DNA from 4 places in the Kitasatospora sp. NPDC059673 genome. Region 2 is predicted to be linked to each of the others. Evidence: riboswitches for the same ligand, from Rfam matches in the RefSeq annotation. Region 2 holds a riboswitch; each other region holds the start of a gene.
The links. A riboswitch is a leader RNA that binds a small molecule or an ion and turns the genes downstream of it on or off. The one in region 2 is predicted to bind cyclic di-AMP.
Positions count from the first base shown of each region.

Region 1: linked by a shared signal. The riboswitch ahead of ACFV18_RS06115 (transglycosylase family protein) and the one ahead of ACFV18_RS09590 (NlpC/P60 family protein) in region 2 are both predicted to bind cyclic di-AMP.
Region 3: linked by a shared signal. The riboswitch ahead of ACFV18_RS14640 (transglycosylase family protein) and the one ahead of ACFV18_RS09590 (NlpC/P60 family protein) in region 2 are both predicted to bind cyclic di-AMP.
Region 4: linked by a shared signal. The riboswitch ahead of ACFV18_RS29010 (M23 family metallopeptidase) and the one ahead of ACFV18_RS09590 (NlpC/P60 family protein) in region 2 are both predicted to bind cyclic di-AMP.

Region 1 covers NZ_JBHWEN010000003.1:307,425-309,615, reverse strand. The annotation lists gene eno (phosphopyruvate hydratase) at 1-318, opposite strand, end outside; gene ACFV18_RS06115 (transglycosylase family protein) at 571-1,239, opposite strand; cyclic di-AMP (ydaO/yuaA leader) riboswitch at 1,243-1,456, opposite strand; gene ACFV18_RS06110 (cytochrome P450) at 1,674-2,191, opposite strand, start outside.
Region 2 covers NZ_JBHWEN010000006.1:47,647-49,837, forward strand. The annotation lists gene ACFV18_RS09590 (NlpC/P60 family protein) at 1-957, opposite strand, end outside; cyclic di-AMP (ydaO/yuaA leader) riboswitch at 968-1,149, opposite strand; gene ACFV18_RS09595 (NlpC/P60 family protein) at 1,486-2,191, opposite strand, start outside.
Region 3 covers NZ_JBHWEN010000010.1:137,663-139,853, reverse strand. The annotation lists gene ACFV18_RS14645 (MFS transporter) at 1-653, opposite strand, end outside; cyclic di-AMP (ydaO/yuaA leader) riboswitch at 1,068-1,237, shown strand; gene ACFV18_RS14640 (transglycosylase family protein) at 1,241-2,191, shown strand, end outside.
Region 4 covers NZ_JBHWEN010000032.1:58,152-60,342, reverse strand. The annotation lists gene ACFV18_RS29015 (DUF3995 domain-containing protein) at 1-255, shown strand, start outside; gene ACFV18_RS29010 (M23 family metallopeptidase) at 269-1,036, opposite strand; cyclic di-AMP (ydaO/yuaA leader) riboswitch at 1,047-1,210, opposite strand; gene ACFV18_RS29005 (YiaA/YiaB family inner membrane protein) at 1,427-1,717, shown strand; gene ACFV18_RS29000 (alpha/beta fold hydrolase) at 1,835-2,191, shown strand, end outside.

The DNA.
Region 1 (2,191 bases), on a different contig from region 2:
GAGCGAGGACTTGTCCGGGGTGGCGTCCAGGTCGAGCATGGCCTGGTCGATCAGGCGCTGCTCGGTGGCGTCGTAGCCGACCAGCTCCGGGCCGATCTGCTCGATGACGGCGAGGACGGCCTTCTCGACGCCCTTGCCGAAGTAGCGGTTCTTGTCGCCGTCGCGGAGCTCCAGCGCCTCGAAGGCGCCGGTGGAGGCACCCGACGGGACAGCCGCACGACCGGTGCTGCCGTCGTCGAGACCGACCTCGACCTCGACCGTGGGGTTGCCGCGGGAGTCGAGGATCTCACGGGCTACGACGACATCAATGGACGGCACGAGGCATCTCCTAGCGGAAGCGGATGTGTGGTCGTTACGCCCAGAGCCTAGCCGCAGACATGCCTGCGGCCACGCGCGGCCGGGCGTCGTCTCACCGTGTGGCCCGGCTACTCACTGGTAGTTCACCTGTTTGCCCGTCGGCGGTGCGCCCCGGGCGGCGCGAACTGCTGTGCGCACGCCCGGAGCGGACGGATCGTCAGGCGAACCGGGGGACCGTTCGACCGCCGGGCCGGAGTCGGCCGACCCGCGCCGTCACAGCGCCAGCACCTGCCCGGGCATGATCACATCGGGGTCGGCGCCGATCACCGCGCGGTTCGCCGTGAACAGCTGCTCCCAGCCGCCGGAGACGTTCCGTGCGGCGGCGATCCCGGAGAGCGTGTCGCCCTCCTGCACGGTGTACTTCCCGGCGCCGGTCTGCGCCGGCGCGGCGGCCGGGGCACCCTGCTTCGGAGCCTTGGACTGCTGCTGCGTCTTCGACTGCTTCTGCTTGGGCGCGGACGAGCGCGGCTGCGAACGAGAGGCGGTGTCCTCGGAGCTGTCGCCGCCCCGGGACAGGCCGGCCTTGATCGAGCAGGACGGCCAGGCGCCGGGCCCCTGGGAGGCGAGCACCCGCTCGGCCACCGCGATCTGCTCGGTGCGGGTGGCCTGGTCGGCGCGGGGGGCGTACTCGGCGCCGCCGTAGGCGCGCCAGGTGGAGGAGGAGAACTGCAGGCCGCCGTAGTACCCGTTTCCGGTGTTGATGCTCCAGTCCCCGCCGCTCTCGCACTGGGCCACCTGGTCCCAGGTGTCGGCGGGTGCGGCTGCCGCTCCGGTGGCGGACAGCAGGGGCAGGGCCAGGCCCACGGAGGCGATGCCTGCGGCGGCGACGACCTTCTCGGCCTTGGTGCTACGGCGGTGACGTCCAGTACCGGCGAACAGCATGGGACTTCCTCTCCGCACGCCTACGAGGTGAGCTGTCGGGTTCGGACCGGGAGGCTGGCCCGGCCGCCTGGGACTCCGGACGCGGTTGCGTCCGTTCCCCGGCGGCTTCACCCCAAGCCGTTGGGACTACGGCGTTCACACCTGGTTCCCCCGCTCCTGTCCGATTCCTGGTCGGTGTCCCGAGAGCGCGGCGGACAGGACTCGGCGTGCCGCGTTCGGGGCCCGCAGCTGCGGGCAAATCGGAGAGTAAGCAGAGCTGACGAGCAATCACAAGCTCATATCACCGGTATCACGTCGAAATTACGGACCTTCACTTCTCGTGCACAAACCGTCCATATATGTCCGATTCGCCCGGGGTGGGGGCGCATCACGCGCCCCCGCCGGGTCCACGGAGGGTCACGTGCGGGGGCTGGGCGGCGGCGGTCGAAACCGGGTCAGCGGGGCGTGAAGGAGACCGGGAGTTCACGCAGCCCGCGCATGATCAGCCCACCCCGCCAACGGAGTTCGGCCGGATCGGCGGCCAGCTGGAGATCCGGCAGCCGGGTCAGCAGTGTGCCGATCGCGCGCTGCCCTTCGAGCCGGGCCAGCGGCGCGCCGATGCAGTAGTGGATGCCGTGACCGAAACCGAGGTGCGGATTGTCCGAGCGGGCCAGATCCAGGGTGTTCTCCTCGGAGAACCGGGCCGGGTCGCGGTCCGCCGCCGCCAGCACCACCAGCACCGGGTCGCCCACCGGGATGTCCACCCCGCCGATGCTCAGCGGCCGGGTGGCGAACCGCCAGGTCGCCAGCTCCACCGGCCCGTCGTAGCGCAGGAGTTCCTCGATGCCGGTCTCCAGCAGGCCCGACTCGCCGCGCGCCAGCGACTCCTGGAGCAGGGTGCGCTGAACAGGGTTGCGAAGTAGGGCAAATGCCCCATTACCGATCAGATTGATGGTGGTTTCGAAGCCGGCGA
Region 2 (2,191 bases):
GACGTGGTGCTGGTCGCCGTAGTAGATGATCAGGTCACCCGGCTTGGCGTTGGCGATGTTGGTGCCGAGGCTGGTGCCGGCGCCCGCCTGGGCCTGCGAGGTGCGCGGGATCGAGACACCCGCCTGGGCGTACGCCCACTGCATCAGGCCGGAGCAGTCGAAGGTGGTCGGGCCGGCCGCGCCGTAGGAGTACCAGCTGCCCAGCTTGGACAGCGCGGCGTTCATCGCGGCACCCGCGTAGCCGGCCGGGGCCGGGGCGCTGAGGTCCGTGCGGGTGCTGTCGCCGCGGGAGGCGCGCTCGGCCTGGCTGCGGGAGGAGTCGGCGGCCTTGGCCTCGGCTGCGGCGAGCTCGTCGCGCTCCTTCTGGGTGAGCGTGTTGAGCAGCTCCCGCGCCTGGGCCAGCTTGGACTGGATGTCCTCCTTGTCGGCCTTGAGGGCCTTCGTGGTGGTGTCCAGTTCGGCGAGCTTCTGCTCGGCCTCCTTGCGCTGCCCGTCGAGCTTGGCCTGCTCGGCCTTGAAGCTCTTGAGCAGGTCGGACTGGGTGGCGCCGACCGTGTTGAGCGCACCGGCCTGCCCGAGGAAGTTGTCCGGGTTGCTGGAGAGCATCAGCTGCATGGTCTGCGGGATGCCGCCGTTGCGGTACTGCTCGGCCGCGATGGTCGCCAGGCGCTCCTGAACGGTGGTCACCTGGTCCTGCTGCCGGGCCAGCTGGTCCTGCAACTGGGAGACCTGCTTCTGCAGGTTCTGCTGCTTCTCGACGGAGGCGTTGAACGCCTCCGTCTTCACCTCGGCCTGCTCGTTGAGCTGGTCGACCTGCTGCTTGACCTGGTCCTTGGTGGGCGCCGGGTCGGCGTGCGCACCACTCTGGGCGGACAGCGCGACGGCGGTGGCGGCAGCGGCAGTGAGAATCGAGACCCGGGCACGGCCGACGGGCTTGGGACGGCGATGGGACGCCACGAAGGCGGACTCCTTCTTCCTCACACCGCCTACCGGGTGAGCTGACGGGTTCGGGCCGGAAGAGATGCCCTACAGCGCCTCACCGGCCACTGTCGCGGCCGACCTGGCGCCGATTCACCCCGGGGGAACGTGGTTCCCCGGCTCCGTTCGACAGCACCCCCGCAGGGGTATCCCCGTCGGCGGATCTCGTTCTGACGATCCGCCCGCTGCGTCACGGACTCGGCGGCGACCCCCACCGTCGCCCCCCTTGGGCGATCGACTCTGCGGCGGTCGAACTATGACCCTAGTAACCGATCCGTGATCCGTTCAAATCCTTGTCGGAAAAAAATCTGAATCTGAGTCAATTTCGATTACGAATCTGACCGAACGTAAGGGATCCGTTGCACAGTGCGTAGCATTTCCCACCGCCCACCCGAAAAACGCGACGCCCGGACGTGTTCGAGATCACAGCAGGATCTCGACCCGCCCGGGCGTGTCACAGCGCGTCAATTGTCGCCCTGAAGGGCGTATGTCCGGTTTGTCGGGCCGTCAGACCCGACGGATGGTCGAGATCGGCATGGCGTCGACCTTCATGGTCTTCACCACGTCACCGGTGTGCGGCGCGTGCACCACCATGCCGTTGCCGATGTACATGCCGACGTGGTGCCGGTCGCCGTAGTAGACCACCAGGTCGCCGGGCTGGGCGTTGTGCCAGTCGGTGCCCACGCTGGTGCCGTAGCTGCCCTGCGCCTGCGAGGTGCGCGGCAGCGAGACGCCGGCCTGCGCGTACGCCCACACCATCAGGCCGGAGCAGTCGAAGTTGCTCGGGCCGGTCGCACCCCACACGTACGGCGCACCGCGCTTGTCGAGCGCCTTCTGCACCGCGATCCCGGCGTAGCCGCCGGCCTTCGGAAGGTTGGCCAGGTCGACCCGCTCGGCACCGCGCGAGGCCGCGCCGTCGCCACGCGTGATCGACAGCCGGTCGGCGGAGGAGAGCTGGTTGAGCAGGCTCTGCGCCTCCTCCAGCTTCTTCTTGACCTCGTTCTTGGAGTCGTTCAGCGCCTGGGTCTGACCGTCCAGCTCGGCCAGGACGGTCGCCGCCTCCTGCTTCTGCTGGTTCAGCCGGCGCTGCTGGTCGTTCAGCGACTTCAGGGTGTCGGCCTGGGTGCCGGCGGCCTGGTCGAAGGAGGACGCCTGGTCCAGGTACTTGTCCGGGTCGGCGGAGAGCATCAGCTGCATCGACGGGTCGACGCCC
Region 3 (2,191 bases), on a different contig from region 2:
CGCTCGGCGCGCTCCGCGACGGCTTGCCCGCCCACTGTGCCGAGCCTCGCCAGTACGGCGGCGCTGGCCGCGAAGCTCAGGGCGTCCATCAGCAGGGCACCGCCAGGCCCGGCGACGGCGACCAACGCGCCGGCCAGCACCGGCCCGATCACCAACCCCACGGAGTGGACGAGCCCGCGCAAGGCATTGGCCTCGCCAAGCCGTTCACCGGACACCAGCAGCGGGATCAGCCCCGTGGAGGCGGGCAGGAAGAATGCGTCCGCCACCCCGAACACCACCATCAGCAGCGCCAGCACCCCGACCCGGGCCGTCCCGGTGAGCAGCAGCACCGCGACGGCCGCCTGGACCGCGCACCGCACCAGATCGGAGGCCAGCATGATCCGCTGTCTTGGCATCCGGTCCGCCCACACGCCGCCGACCAGCACGAACACCAGCATCGGCAGCAGGCCGGCCGCAGCCACCAGGCCGACATCGGCGGCCGACCCGCCGATCGACAGCACGGCGAACGGTAGCGCCACGAACGACACCCTGTCGCCCAGGACGGACAACGACTGACCGACGAACAGACGGGCGAACTGACGCTCCACCCGGAGCACTTCAGGAATCAGCACAGCCATGGGCACCTCCACAGCGGGTCGGGGAACAGCGATCACCGCGATGGTAGGAAGCCTCCGAAGTGGCTGTCGCGCGATTTATCCACAACGCCCCCAATGCGCCGATTTCGCTCAACTGCCTCGCTTTTCAAGCCACTTGAGGAACCCTCGACACCCAACCGCCCAAGCGGGGCTGTCCGCCTTCCCCTCCACCCGCTCCCCCAATCCCACCGATCGGCCAGACTTTCGCAGCCGACCACCCGATCACCCCATCGCCCGACTGCCCGACCACCCATCGCCCGGCCGGCCGACCGCCCGCCCGGCTGCCCGGCTGCCCGACCACCGGGCTGACGCAACTCGGCCGTGACATAGGCGCGATGAGCTTGTGATTACTCCGTTCGAGTGATTAGGCTCGATCCGGCCCGCACCGCCGGGCCCCACGCGCGGCAACGCCGAACCCTGTCCGCCGCGTTGCCGGGTCGACCACCACAACCCTTGGACAGGGACGGGGGAACCAGGTACGTCGCCGTCCCCCACGGCTAGGGGTGAAGCCGCCCGCACCGGCTCCGACCGGTACGCGGCGGCCGGGCCTTCCTCCCGGTCCGAACCCGACAGCTCACCTCGCAGGCGTGCGGAGAGGATCGGGCATGCTCTTCACGGGTTCCGGGCGCCATCGTCGGCAGAGCCAGGCGGAGAAGGCAGCCGAGCGGGCGATCGCCGCAGCCGGCGTCGCCGGCGTCGGCCTCGCACTGCCGCTGCTCGCCGTGACAAGTGCGCAGGCCGCACCGAGCACGGTCTGGGACCGGGTCGCCGACTGCGAGAGCGGCGGCAACTGGAGTTCCGACCCGGGCAACGGCGTGTACGGCGGCCTCCAGATCACCGCCCAGCGCTGGCTCGACTACGGCGGCACCCAGTACGCCGAGCTGCCCAGCGGGGCCACCCGCAGCCAGCAGATCGCGGTCGCCGAACGCATCCTGGCCACCGAAGGCCCGCAGCCCTGGGCCTCGTGCGCGGACTCGGCGGGCCTGCGCACGGTCAGCGCCCCCGGTGTGGTGGACGACAACGACTCGGCGGACGAGGCGGGTTCGCTGCGCGGCGCCCGCGGCATCGCGGCCGTCAACACCGCCTCGGACGGCACCGTCGCGCCGCGGAACGCCACTCCGGTGTTCTCCGGCCTGCCCGGCTACGACCCGGTGTACCACGTGTACTGGTACGAGAAGAACGGCGGCTGGTTCTGGACCAGCCACCAGAGCCTGTACGAGCGCTACATCCAGCTGACGCACCCCCAGCCGCCTGCGGCCACACCGGCTCCGACCGCCACCCCGGACGGCCGGACCGTCCCGACTGCTCCGACCGCTCCGACTGCCCCGGCCCCTTCGAGCGACCAGAGCACCAACCCGAGCACCAACCCGAGCACCGACCCGAGCCCGAACCCCACCACGCCCACCGGCGACCAGACCGGCAACGGCAACGGCGCCGAACCCGGCAACGGCACCAACCAGGGCCAGGGCCAGGACGGCAAGGGCAACAGCGGCAACCAGCAGCCCACACCGTCCACCCCGGATCAGCCCACCACCCCGCCGTCCCCGAGCACCTCC
Region 4 (2,191 bases), on a different contig from region 2:
TGGGGCGGGCGGCTGCCAGCCCGCCGGCTGCTGTGGGCGGCCCGGGGCACGGCGGTGCTGCTGATCGTGCACGCCGCACCGTCCGTGCCGGACTGGCTGGCGTTGGCGGCGGGTCACCGCTCGGTGGCGGAGCTGGACGCGATGGCCCGCTTCGCGACGGTGCTGTACGAGCCGTTCTTCCTGGCCGGCGGGGTGCTGTTCGGCTGCGCGGTGTTCGGCCGCCGGATCCTCGAAGGAGGCGGCGGCCGTCGGTGAGCGCGGACCGGCCCTACGGCTGCAGGCCGCGCTGCTGGAGCCAGGGCAGCGGGTCGACCGCGCCGCCGCCGCCGGGGCGGACCTCCAGGTGCAGGTGCGGGCCGGTGACGTTGCCGGTGGCGCCGACCGCGCCGAGCACCGTGCCGGAGGTGACCGGGCCGGAGGCGGTGGCGATCCGGGAGAGGTGGCAGTACCAGAGTTCGGTGCCGTCGGGCAGGGTCTGGATGACCCGGTAGCCGTAGGGGCCGGACCAGCCCGCCGAGGTGACGGTGCCTCCGGCGACGGCGGCGACGGGAGTGCCGGTGCGGGCGGCGAAGTCCAGGCCGGTGTGCAGGTGCGCCCAGTGCGCGCCGGACTGGGCGAACTGCGCGCTCAGCTGGTAGCCGGCCACCGGCAGGGTGTGCGCGGCCTGTTCGGCCTCGGCCTGCTGGGCGGCGCGCTTGGCCTCGGCCTCCTGCGCGGCGGCCAGCCGGGCGGATTCGTCGGCGGCGGTGCGCTGGCCGTCGGCCTGCTGCTGGATGCGGGCGGCGAGAGCGAGCCCGGGGTCGCCGGCGAGCAGCCCGTCGGAGGCTTCGTCGGCGGCGGTGACAGGCACCGGGGCGGCGGCCTGCGCGGGGGTGGCGGCGAGTGCGGTGGCGCCGAGCGCGGCGGTCATCGCGGTGACGCCCAGCAGGGGCGCGCCGGTGCGGGACTGCCGGGGCAGCCGGTGCCGGGCGGCTTCCGGCTCGACCGGGTGGTCGAGCAGCTGGGTGCCGGTGCTCTCGCTGTAGGTCGACGCCACGGGGGCGTGCTCCTTCCTTCCCTGCCGCCGACCGGGTTAGCTGACGGGTTCGGAGGTGGAAGGTCTCCTACGGTCGGGCCCAGGGCCGTCCCGATTCACCCCGGTGGAACGTGGTTCCCCGGCTCCTGGGACGCCCCGAGGGGTGTGCCCAAGTGGATTAGGCGTGGCGCACGGTGCCGCATGGTTACGGCGTTGCCGACCGCGCTGCGTTATCAAACGTTAATCCTATGGACCCCATGATTCCAAGCCGCTACCACGAGACGGCGAAGATTTCCTGACGCCCTATGGGTGATTTGTGACGGTTCACCAGGGCCAAGCTGACGGATTGTGACCGAGTGGTTGAGTATCCGTACTCACGCCGCGCTCCCGGGCCGACGCGACCCTGGTGCCATGACCGCAACCGTGCCGCACCGGACCACCGCCGCCTACTTCGCCCAGGCCGCCCTCTCCTTCGGGCTGGCCACCGCCGCACTCGCTCTCGGGATCGCCTACCTGCCGGTGAGCGCCTGGATGCGCGCCTTCCTCGCCGTCGGGCTGCTGTACGAGATCACCTCCGCGTTCACGCTGGCCAAGGTGATCCGGGACCGCCAGGAGGAGGGCGCGATCACCAGCCGGGTGGACAAGGCCCGGCTGGACAAGCTGCTCGCCGAGCACGACCCGTTCAAGGTGGAGGGCATCTGACCGGTTCGGCCGCCCGGCCTTGACGGCTAAGGCTATTAGCCTTAGCTTTGTGGCTATCGGCAGTCGGCCGGGCCTCCAGCGCCCGGCGCGCCGCAACGCCCGCCCAGGAGGCCCGCGATGAACAGCACCCTCGGCACCACCCGGTACCTCGACGTCCCCGGCGGCCGGATCGCCTACGACGACACCCCAGGCACCGGCCTCCCGGTCGTCCTGCTGCCCGGCATGCTCGAAAAGCGCACCACCTACCGGCACCTCGCGCCGCTGCTGACCGCCGCCGGGCACCGGGTGATCACCATGGACCTGCGCGGCCTCGGCGAGTCCTCCACCGGCTTCACCGACTACTCCCCCGCCGCGATCGCCGACGACCTGGTCGCCCTGCTCGACCACCTCGACCTGCGCGGCGCCGTCCTGGCCGGCAGTTCCTACACCGGCGCCACCGTGGTCCGGGCGGCCGCGCTCGCCCCCGGGCGGACC